Regions from separate parts of the Staphylococcus gallinarum genome, predicted to be linked through region 2. Evidence: riboswitches for the same ligand, from Rfam matches in the RefSeq annotation. Region 2 holds a riboswitch; the other holds the start of a gene.
The links. A riboswitch is a leader RNA that binds a small molecule or an ion and turns the genes downstream of it on or off. The one in region 2 is predicted to bind thiamine pyrophosphate.
Positions count from the first base shown of each region.

Region 1: another riboswitch for thiamine pyrophosphate. It lies ahead of thiC (phosphomethylpyrimidine synthase ThiC); the one in region 2 lies ahead of tenA (thiaminase II).

Region 1 is NZ_CP069082.1:490,773-497,180, forward strand. It holds gene JN168_RS02030 (helix-turn-helix domain-containing protein) at 1-799, opposite strand, end outside; gene JN168_RS02035 (hypothetical protein) at 1,375-1,641, opposite strand; gene JN168_RS02040 (haloacid dehalogenase type II) at 1,907-2,584, shown strand; gene JN168_RS02045 (phosphatase PAP2 family protein) at 2,953-3,855, shown strand; TPP riboswitch at 4,004-4,104, shown strand; gene thiC (phosphomethylpyrimidine synthase ThiC) at 4,211-5,947, shown strand; gene JN168_RS02055 (GNAT family N-acetyltransferase) at 6,284-6,408, opposite strand, start outside.
Region 2 is NZ_CP069082.1:916,276-922,683, forward strand. It holds gene JN168_RS04110 (DUF1146 family protein) at 1-29, shown strand, start outside; gene murA (UDP-N-acetylglucosamine 1-carboxyvinyltransferase) at 141-1,406, shown strand; gene fabZ (3-hydroxyacyl-ACP dehydratase FabZ) at 1,458-1,898, shown strand; gene JN168_RS04125 (YwpF-like family protein) at 1,960-2,409, opposite strand; gene JN168_RS04130 (single-stranded DNA-binding protein) at 2,600-3,019, shown strand; gene JN168_RS04135 (transglycosylase family protein) at 3,474-4,157, shown strand; TPP riboswitch at 4,278-4,376, shown strand; gene tenA (thiaminase II) at 4,464-5,153, shown strand; gene thiD (bifunctional hydroxymethylpyrimidine kinase/phosphomethylpyrimidine kinase) at 5,146-5,967, shown strand; gene thiM (hydroxyethylthiazole kinase) at 5,960-6,408, shown strand, end outside.

The sequences.
Region 1 (6,408 bases), 430 kb from region 2:
AAATATATTCAACGTCTGTATGAATTTTGACAGGGTGATCGCCTTTCATACTACGATAGTGATAAATAAATTTTTTTGGAGGCATATGAACAAAATTTTTAAAATGCTTTGAATAGGTACTCACATTAGTAAAGCTAAAATGTGTTGCAGTCTCATGTATAGATTTACTATGTTGTACTAAATCATACAAGGATAATGCGACTTTTAAGGATGATACATAAAACTTAAAATTTATATTGAGCATTCTTGAGAACATAATAGAAATATATGATTGTGAAATGAAGAATTTTTTTGAGACATCTTGTGTAGTTAAATGCTCATGTATATTTAAATTAACGTAGCGAATTAATTTTTGTGCCAGTAAATTTTTGGTTCGTAAAGTAGGTACATAAGTAGTATGTAATGTGACTTTGGCTTCCTTTAACAAAAAATCAACAATGTCTGCTACGTAATGTAACTGACCATTGGTCAAATAGGCTTCATTATATAAAATTTGTAATACCAAAGTTCTGAATTGATCAGTATTACGAATTTGTGCAAAATCAAAATAACAATTGGATAAAAATTGCTCTTGTTCAAAAAATATGGGAAGTGGAATCTTTAATTCGACAACATCATCTAATTTAATCATTTGATATAAATCTGAATTATTTATAATTAATCCATTATCAACGGACAAAATAATCCCATTTAAATTAACCTTACATGGTTTATTTAATGGAAGTAGTATAATAATTTGGTTTATGCAGCGCGTAAATTCAGTTGAATAATCTTTTCTTACAGTTAATGAGCTAATCATAAATACCACCTAAGTCAGAAATTAGAACTATCAGTTAATAGTAATAAAATCATTGTACATCTGTAATAAGAAAAAAGAATGATAATCCCACATTATTATTAAAGTGACGATATAAATTAATAAATAGCACTTTTGCGGAGAATTTTTCAAAAATTGTAAGTAAATTAATAATAATTTGAAGTGGTGTAGTAATAAACGTATAATCTTAGCATTAATATGTTAAAAGATAAAAAAAGAGATCTAAAAACACTGCCTGAAAGTGACTTTAGATCTCTTATTATTTTCGTCCATAGGAACGAAGTTATACTGAGAATGTTGTGTTATTTACTTTGTTTAAATGGGTGCATAAAGTTTAATTCTGGGAATGGAATATAACTATGATGATAGATGGCAAGTTAAATAGCCGTTTATAACACATAAAATACATCCTCACACAATATTATATAACTAATAATCTTCTAATACAATATACAATTATTTTGTTATTTAATTTATTCTGGGCTTTAACTGAGCTGTTTGCTATTAAGGGTACACGAATTGTCAGATTAAACGAATGAGAAAACTTATAATAAGATTTATTTGCTGTCTTTTCTATATAGATCATATGCTTTGTAAAGAAATAAAATAATCGTAATGACTAAGAATAGAGTAAATAGACCATTGAAGATGGAATTGCTATAAATTTTAAAAATTGTAATAGAACTTAAGCCTTCTAAAAATACTGAACCGGTTGTTTTAATTTCAAAAAGATCAAATGCAAGTAGCGTTAATGAGATAAGCGTCATGTATCCGAGCGTAATAATAAAGAGGTTAAACAAATCGACGAAAAATATTTTTCTCATAACAACCAGCCTCCTCTCTTACTTTTATATTGCCAACTAATCAATGATTTAAAGCTTGGTTTAATATAATTTACATAAAATTTACAATCAATAATTAGGTGGTATACAGAGTGGTTGTCGAACAAATATAATATTTATTGATAATAAATTAACTAAAATTACAAGATTCGTAAACAAATTTAATTCTAAATTGTTTTGAATGTGTGTTTATTGTGTAAAATAATAAGTAAGTTTCATTTTTATGGAGTTGCAGAGGAGGGAAAGTATGTATAAGGCTATTATTTTTGATGTGTATGGTACTTTGTTTGATATGGATTCATTAAAAAATGAAATGATTGAGTTTGATGAAGATACTGCAACAAAGATTACTAAGTTATGGCAAAAGACTCAATTAAGACATATGTTTATGAGGCAGGTTATGCAAAGATATATCCCTTTTGATGAATTGACGAAAGACTCACTACGACATACTTTAAATGTTTATGATATTCAATATAATAGAGAAGATATTAATAGATTGTTTGAAGCGTTTTTTAATTTAAATTATTACAAGGAGATACCTAAATCATTAGCCAATTTAAGAGATAAAAATATTGATGTAGGTATACTATCAAATGGTAATGATAATATGTTAATGCCACTCATAGATAATTCAGAACTAGGTGGTTATATCGACACACTTATTAGTGTTAATGAAATTAAACAATATAAACCGAGTGCTGCAAGTTATGCACTTGTATTAGAGTATTATCATATGAATAGAGAAGATATATTATTTGTCTCTTCAAACTCATGGGATATTACTGGTGCTAGTAACTTTGGATTTGATACAGCTTGGGTAAATCGAACAAATAAAAAGTTTGATGTAAACGGTCCAACACCAACGATAACGGTAAGTAATGTGAGCGAAATGGTGAAATGGCTAGAGTTAAATCATAAATAAAAAAGCAGTAAAATTCATGTTTAAGTCGACATGAATTTACTGCTTTTTTTATATTTAGCGAAGCTAAATATGCTTATAAAAATAAGGAGAACTTTAAAATTAAAAAAACTATATTCGCTACACAAATAATATATCATGAATAAATGATATTGTGACCTAACAGTTATGTCACATTTAGAATTTCACTATGGAATTTAGGCTTCCAATAATATAAAAAGATTGCAGTTATCTCTACAAAGATCATGAAAATTTTAGTTAATTCAAACATACATAAGCATAAAATGGGTATGGTTAAGCAGTAATAAAATTCATGAATAATAAAATAGTTATTAAAATTATTATTAAAAGATATTAATTAGGAGGGCATCATGGTTATTTCAAAAAGGTTCACAGCAATTGCATTACCTGTATTTTGCATTATTTTAGTACTCGCTTTATTTATTGATTTGCCAGTATCTAAACATTTTATGAATCAAAATTCAATCTTTGGGACAGTATTTCAAGATTTAGGTCTTTTTCCGCCAACTGTTATTTTGATTCTTTCAATGATTATTTTGAATTTTTATGTGTTTTCAAAGTTTGAAAGTAAATTGATTAAATATATCATTTTATTTTTATCTTTTATTTATACTTTGATAAAAGCTAATACTTTGGTATCTGAAACATTTAAATATATCTTTGCAACAATGGACAATATTGAACGACATAAGCCATTAGGTGTGGCTAGTAATGAAGGTGATACCAGTAATGCATTACCAATGGGGCTAAGTTTCTTAATCACATTCATTTTACTTATGTTAATTACATTATTTGTTACAAAATTTTGGTTACAACAAGTGACTCAAACAGAGATAGAAAGATTAGTTCGCGTTGCATTTGTTAGCTTTTTTGTATTATTAGTAGGATTAGAAACGATTGATAGTTTGAAGGAATTATGGGGGCGAGCAAGACCTTATGAAATTGGTCATGACGGCGCACATTTTACAAATTGGCTTACAATCAATGGTAATACTGGTCACAGTTCATTTCCATCTGGTCATACAACTGATGCGGCTTATTTAATGTTTTGGGCATTTTACTTTAAAACACGTGTTGCCCAAAAGCGTATGTTTATTATTGCATTTATGTTTACTATTATCATGTGTGTGAGTCGTTTACGTATTGGTGCACATTTCTTAGGCGATGTAACCATGGCCTTTACATTAATTACTTTATTGATGATAGCAGCAGATTATATGATTTATAAATGGAATGCAAAACACTTACATTAAAATAGAACAGAACATTAATATAAGTACCTAGGATTCTGTTTGTTAAACAGAATCCTAGGTACTTATTGTATTAGATTATGTTTATATTAATTTTCAAATTTATTTGTAATTATTTTTTATTAGTGTTAAGTTTAATTTAGAATTTAATAAGAATTGCTAGGGGTGCTTGTTAGCTGAAAGAGACATTAGTCTCAACCCTTTGAACCTGATCTGGTTAGTACCAGCGTAGGGAAGCAGAAAAGTACAGTATAAATGGAAAGTCTATAGAGTAGATTTTTATTTACTGTCGCTTCACTAAATATGTGATTTTCGACCAGGTCTCCTAGCAATAATAAAATGCTAAGGAGTTTTTTTTATGAAACAAGAAAAAATAGAATTAAAAAAGCAATTTCCATCAAGTCAAAGGATTTGGGTGAGTGGAGAAGATTCAGATATTCAAGTTCCATTTAGAGAGATACAACTTTCACCAACAGTAACAGAAGAAGGAACAACGGTTAACAAACCGGTGTTAGTCTATGACACTGCAGGTCCATATCATGATACTAGTTATACAGTTGACGTGCAAAAAGGTATACCCAAATTAAGAACACCATGGATAGAAGATAGAAATGATACATTGGAATATGAAGGTAGGAAAATTGTCTCACTGGATAACGGATTTAAATCTAATAATCATAAAAAATTTGTCGAGACACCATTTAAATATCAACCGAAAAAGGCAAAAACAGGACAAAATGTTACACAAATGCATTATGCGAAACAAGGTATTATCACGAAAGAAATGAAATTTGTAGCTAAACGAGAAGATGTCTCACCTGAATATGTGCGTTCAGAAATTGCACGAGGACGTGCGATTATTCCTAATAATGTCAATCACCCTGAATCAGAACCAATGATTATAGGTAAAAACTTTCAAGTGAAAATAAATGCTAATATTGGTAATTCGGCAGTCAGTTCTTCTATAGAAGCTGAAATAGAAAAGTTGGTTTGGGGCATTCATTGGGGGGCAGATACGATTATGGATTTATCTACTGGTAAAAATATCCATGCTACGAGAGAATATCTATTGAGAAATTCCCCTGTTCCTGTTGGCACTGTGCCTATCTATCAAGCATTAGAAAAGGTAGATGGTTCTGCTAAGGACTTAACTTGGGAAATTTATCGCGATACTTTAATTGAACAAGCAGAACAAGGCGTTGACTACTTCACGATACACGCAGGCGTATTATTACGTTATGTCCCGACAACAGTGGATAGATTAACTGGTATTGTTTCAAGAGGTGGATCTATCATGGCACAATGGTGTTTAGCGCATCATGAAGAAAGCTTTTTATATACACATTTTGAAGAAATTTGTGAAATAATGAGCCGTTATGATATTGCAATTTCTCTTGGAGATGGATTAAGACCCGGGTCAATATATGATGCAAATGATGAGAGCCAAATTCTGGAATTAAAGACATTAGGGGAATTAACTGCAATAGCTTGGGAATATGACGTACAAGTGATGATTGAAGGGCCAGGACATGTTCCGATGCATAAAATAAAGGAAAATCAAGACTTAGCTGATTTCCATTGTCAAGAAGCGCCTTTTTACACATTAGGTCCATTAACAACAGATATTGCACCAGCCTATGACCATATTACGTCTGCAATCGGGGCAGCCCAAATTGCTAGTTATGGTACAGCAATGCTTTGTTATGTTACTCCAAAAGAGCATCTGGGATTACCTAATAAAGACGATGTGAGAGAAGGTGTTGTCACGTATAAGATTGCAGCACATGCAGCTGACTTGGCAAAAGGTGTCAAAGGAGCACAACAAAGAGATGATGAAATTAGTAGAGCACGATTTGAATTTAGATGGTACGATCAATTTAATCTGTCGCTAGATCCTGATAAGGCACGTTCATATCATGATGAAACACTACCTGCTGAAGCAGCAAAGGTTGCCCATTTCTGCAGTATGTGTGGGCCTAAATTCTGTTCGATGCGTATCTCTCACGATTTAAGAAAGCACAATGATTTAAAAGAAGAAGGATTGAAACAAAAGTCTGAAGAATTTGTTTCAAAAGGTAGTAGGATTTACCGTTAGAGATAGAGTTTTGGGCGAAAATTCCCATTCTTAAAATAAGAGAACTATGCTATGAAGTGATGCTCCCTTTAAAGTAGTTACTGAAAAACGTAAACTTTGAAGGGAGCTTTTTATGATCCCAAAAGAAAATGAGCTTTACTCAAATATAACCACAGCGCATTATAAATTATATAATAATAGCGGTATAAAATATTGAGAAGTATTAGGTCGAGACTCCTAAGGAAGCAGTGTCAGTTGAAGGCCGAGGCTGAGACGGCATCTTAGGAAAGTGAGATAATAATATAAATATTGTAAAGTAAATCTTCTAGCTAAAAGTCTGAATGTATATAGCACAAATTAATGTTTCGTACTTTGAGAAGGATTTAAATCTAATTGATAGAATGCTAAATCTAACCATTTATCAAATTTATAACCTACATTTTGAATGGTTCCAGAATGTTTGAATTTAAATTTTTTATGCA
Region 2 (6,408 bases):
CAACACAAATAAAATATTTGGCACAATAGTTCAAATGCTTGTACCTTTTTTAAAATACTAGATATAATGATTTGGAAGAATCATGAATTAAATAAAATTAGATGAAAATATTTATAAGTAGTAAAGTGGAGGATTTTAAGATGGATAAGATAGAAATTAAAGGTGGAAATAGATTAACAGGGGAAGTTAAGGTATCTGGTGCAAAAAACGCGGTATTACCTATACTAACTGCATCATTACTAGCATCTGATGGTGAAAGTAAATTATTAAATGTTCCTGCACTAAGTGACGTTGAAACAATTAATAACGTACTTTCAACATTAAATGCTGAAGTATCTTATAACAAAGAAGAAGATGCTGTAACAGTTGATGCAACGAAACAGTTAAATGAAGAAGCGCCATATGAATACGTAAGTAAGATGCGTGCAAGCATCTTAGTAATGGGACCATTATTAGCGAGATTAGGACATGCTAAAGTAGCACTTCCTGGTGGCTGTGCAATTGGTTCAAGACCTATTGAGCAACATATCAAGGGCTTTGAAGAACTAGGTGCAGAAATTCATATGGATGGTGGTTTCATTTATGCGACTACTAAAGATGGTTTGAAAGGTACAACAATCCATTTAGATTTTCCTAGTGTAGGTGCTACTCAAAATATTATTATGGCTGCATCACTTGCAGAAGGTAAGACTGTGCTTGAAAATGTTGCACGTGAACCTGAAATCGTCGATCTTGCTAATTACATTAATGAAATGGGAGGAAATGTAATTGGCGCAGGAACTGACACGATTACGATTCACGGCGTTGAGAAATTACATGGAGTAGAACATTCAATTATTCCAGATAGAATCGAAGCAGGTACATTGATTATTGCTGGTGCAATTACACGTGGTGACATTATTGTTCATGGTGCAATTAAAGAACATATGACAAGCTTACTATATAAGTTAGAAGAAATGGGTGTGGAATTAGAATATAACGGTGATTCTATACATGTTAAAGCAGAAGGTGAGTTAAAACCTGTAGATATTAAGACACTTCCGCATCCAGGATTCCCTACTGATATGCAATCACAAATGATGGCATTACTGTTGACTGCTGAAGGTCATAAAGTAGTTACAGAAACAGTATTTGAAAACAGATTTATGCATGTTGCAGAATTTAAACGTATGAATGCACGTATTACTGTAGAAGGTAGAAGTGCTAAAATAGAAGGTAAGAGTCAACTTCAAGGTGCTCAAGTTAAAGCAACAGACTTACGTGCAGCTGCAGCACTTATCTTAGCTGGTTTAGTTGCAGACGGTGTAACACAAGTTACAGAATTAAAGCACTTAGATAGAGGATATGTTGATTTACATGGTAAACTTAATGGATTAGGTGCAGATATTAAACGTACCCAAGACTAATCATAGTACGATATGAAACAGCAATGAATATTGAGTTGGAGGAAATAAGTCATGGAAACAATTTTTGATTACAATCAAATTAAGGAAATCATCCCACATAGACAACCATTTTTATTGATTGATCGTGTTGTCGAATATGAAGAAGGTCAACGTTGCGTAGCGATAAAGCAAGTTTCAGGAAACGAACCATTTTTCCAAGGACATTTTCCAGAATATGCGGTAATGCCTGGTGTATTGATAACTGAGGCTTTGGCTCAAACAGGTGCCGTCGCAATGTTAAACAATGAAGCCAATAAAGGAAAGTTAGCTTTGTTTGCAGGTATCGATAAATGCAGATTTAAAAAGCAAGTAACTCCTGGAGACACTTTAAAATTAGAAGTGGAAATTACGAAGATGAAAGGGCCAATTGGTAAAGGTAATGCTAAAGCAACTGTAGATGGACAAGTTGCATGTAGCTGTGAACTAACATTTGCCCTACAAGATAGTAAATAATAAAAATAACCGTAAAAGTTTTATGTATGTAAATACTATAACTTTTACGGTTATTTTATTTTTATTCTTTTTCAAACTTTTCATCTTTTAATCGAGGTTTAGATTGCATCATTCTATTAAATGATTTCTTGAGTTCTTCTCCAGATAATCCTTCATCGATTAATTGTTCTAATAAGCTTTCAGCATAAACTTGTCTCAATGTATAAATATGACATTCAAAAACTACCGAAATCGACTGTGCTTGTTCCAATTTACTAATATGTTTTATCGTGGCATCAAACAATGCAGGATCATTGGCTGGACGTGTAATAACTACACGGATATCTAGTAGTGTTTCATCGTCCATATATTTTTTCATTGTTTCATAATGAAAATCTGAAATGACGATTTCAAGCAACCAGCCAGTGCCACTACTCTCTTTATTGATAATGACACCATCATCTAATTCGTATTCAGTTACACCACCATTTTCTGATACAATTTGAAATCGAACGGCTTTAAAGGTCTTCATCGTCTTCACATCCAATTATAATTTTTAAAATCTACGATATTTCTATTTATAGTAGTATTATAACGTAATTTTAATTGAGAAAGGTAATATTTATAAAAATGTGATGAATCTACTCTTAATATATGTATATAATTGTGTTTTGACTATAAAGACCGCTTTGCATATGATAAGGCTATGAAGGAGGTGACACATGATTAATAACATTGTCATTGTCGGTAGACTGACAAAGGACCCACAAATATATGAGAAGGAGGGAAAGAAATTAGCTACGTTCTGTGTAGCTGTTAATCGGAGTTACAAAGACAAAGACCAGAATACCATTTGTGATTATTTATATTGTAAAGCATTCGGTAAACTAGCTCATAATATTGAACACTATATCAACCAAGGTTCACTAGTCGGCGTTACTGGCCAGTTACAATCTAGTAAATATGAGAAAGAAGGTCAGACACATTTTGTATCTGAAATATTTGTCGAATCAATTAAGTTCATGTCTAAACGTGCTACGAAAGAAAGTACATCACTTTATGAAACTATCCCACTAGATGCGCAACAACAATTAACCGAACAATCTGAAATAGCAAACAATAAATTATTTGAAATTGTTTAATACATCCACTTTATAACAAATAATCCCTTTTATAATCCATTCAAATTAATATACATTTAATCCTACTATTCATTATACTTTTCAGGCTATTCTTCTCTAATGATTGAAATTGAGAAGGATAGCTTTTGTCATGTTGAAAATAAAGATAATCACATTCAAATAGAGTGTAATAACACACCAAAAAACACTGTTGTGACAGTTTTTATTGACTGAATAGTCAGATAAATTACAATAATATTACGCAGTTAATAACAATCACAAACGCTTAAAAGCTTTCATAGCAATCTAAAACAGTTTAAATTCAAAAAATATATAATTTTTTTGATGTAACTAGGATGTAAAAAAGACTGTTGTTTTTTTATTTCTCTGTAACCTACAGGTATGTTTTGAATGTTATAGTTGCTTTAGCAAATTAATCATAAAACTAATTACCTTATAGGAGGAATTTTTAGAAATGAAAAAGACAGTAATTGCATCAACATTAGCAGTAGGTTTAGGAGTAACAGGCGTTGCAGCAGGAAATTCAGCAGACGCTTCAGAACAAGGTGTTAATAAAGCTGAGTTAGCGCAATTAGCTCAATCAAATCCACAACAATTAAATGAATCTCCAGTACATGAAGGTTCATATAACTATAACTTTAACTTAAACGGTGTCAACTATAACTTTGAATCAAATGGTGAAACATGGTCATGGAGTTATGGCGAAGGCGCTTCAAATAATAATTCTGGTTCAACTGAAGTTGAACAACCACAACAACAAACAACTACACAAACTGAACAACCAGCTCAAGAAGCAGCACCACAAACTGAACAAACACAACAACCACAACAAGAAGCAACAACACAACAAGCTTCAACACAACAAAGTTCAAGTAGTGAAGAATCAACTGGTTCATCAGTAAATGTAAATAGTCATTTACAACAAATCGCACAACGTGAATCAGGTGGCGATCTTAAAGCTGTAAACCCATCAACAGGTGCAGCAGGTAAATATCAATTCTTACAAAGCACTTGGGATTCAGTAGCTCCTGATGAGTACAAAGGCGTATCTCCAACAGAAGCTCCAGAATCAGTTCAAGACGCAGCAGCAGTTAAATTATATAATACAGCTGGTGCTTCACAATGGGTAACTGCATAATATATATGAAATAAGTTATTTTAAGCTCACTCCAGACTAGGGGTGAGCTTATTTTGTGAATTGGACTTTATTGCAATGTTATAAACATTTTGTTATGTTTAAATAAATATAAAGATTAAAAAATACTACTAGGGGAGCCAAATGGCTGAGATGAATAAATTCAGACCCTTACAACCTGATTTGGTTAGTACCAACGTAGGAAAGTAGTGCAATTTATAGTAGGTCATGTTTTGTTACGACTTCTATAGATTTACTACATTCCTATTGTTGGAATGTAGTTTTTTTTATTATAGGAGGACTTTGATTTTGTTATTTTCAGAAGAATTAAAAAAAGCAGCAGCACCTATTTTAAATGACATATATGATGATCCATTTATCCAAGACATGCTCCATGGAGAGTTGTCGTACGAGGCGACAAAATTTTATTTAAGAGCAGATGCGTCTTATTTGAAGGAATTTGCGAATATATATGCATTGTTGATACCAAAAATGCCTGAATTGACAGATGTTAAGTTCTTAGTTGAACAAATTCAATTTATAGTAGATGGTGAAGTTGAAGCACACGAAATTCTTGCGGATTATGTGCAAGCTCCATATGATGAAATCGTTAAAGAAAAGGTTTGGCCCCCAAGTGGAGACCATTATATAAAACATATGTATTATTATGCCTTTGCTAAAGAAAATGCAGCATATACAATAGCTGCTATGGCACCTTGCCCATATGTATATCAAGTGATTGCTAATAGAGCACTTCAAGATCCAGAATTAAATACAGATTCAATTTTAAAACAATGGTTTGACTTTTACAGTACTGAAATGGATGAATTGGTTAAAGTCTTTGATGATTTAATGAATAAATTAACAGCACATGTTAGTAAAGATGAACGAAATGAAATTAAAGAATCATTTTTACAAAGTACGATACATGAAAAAAACTTTTTTGCAATGTCTTATAATCAAGAGGCATGGTCATTTGGAGGAGATAAAGATGAATAAACCTAAAATAGCTTTGACAATAGCAGGTACTGATCCTACAGGCGGAGCAGGTGTTATGGCTGACTTGAAATCATTTCATGCATGTGGTGTTTATGGTATGGCGACAATAACAAGTATTGTTGCTCAAAATACAAAAGGCGTACAACATATTCATAATTTAGAAACAGAATGGTTAAAAGAACAATTAGAAAGTGTCTTTGATGATGAATTGCCTCAAGCTATAAAGACAGGGATGATTGCATCTAAAGAAATGATGGAGTTAATTGCACAATATTTACAAGCATATCCAGAAATTCCATATGTCATAGATCCAGTGATGCTTGCAAAAAGTGGAGATGCCTTAATGGATGACGAAGCAAAAGCAGATTTACAGAATATCTTATTACCATATGCCACTGTTGCAACGCCAAATATCCCGGAAGCAGAGGAAATTGTTGGATTTAAGATTAATTCTGAAGCAGATATATATAAAGCAGGAAAGTTATTTATCGAAGAAATTGGAAGTAAAGGTGTTGTGATAAAAGGTGGACATTCTACAGATTTAACGACTGCTAAAGATTACTTGTTTACCACGGAAGACGTTTTTACGTTCGATTCACCTCGTTATGAAACAAAGCATACACATGGTACAGGTTGTACATTTTCAGCAGTTATTACAGCAGAATTAGCCAAAGGCAAATCAATTTATGCTGCTGTGCAAAAAGCTAAAAACTTTATAGCGTTAAGTATTAAACATACACCAGAAATCGGACAAGGTAGAGGACCAGTAAATCACTTTGCATATATGAAAGAAGTGGGGTTAGATGATGAATAATTTAGATAAGATAAAAACCATGCAGCCATTAATTATTTGTTATACCAATGGCGTTGTTAAACATTTTACTGCAAATGGCTTACTGAGTTTAGGGGCAAGTCCGGCAATGAGTGAAGCACCTGAAGAAGCGACAGAAATGTTATCCGTTGCACAAGCATTATTAATCAATATTGGCACAATTACTAAAGATAGAGCGAAAGATATGTTAGAAATTGCTAAAATTGCAAATAAAGTTGGTACACCTGTGATATTTGATCCAGTTGCAGTTGGTGCATCTGATTTTAGAAAACAGTTCTGTAAGCAATTTATAGAGGAAATTGATATCGCAGTCATTAAAGGTAATGCTTCTGAAGTACTAACACTAATCGATGATGAAACAACGATGAAAGGTACAGATAGTGATGTGAATTTAGATGCAATAGATATCGCACGTAAAGCACT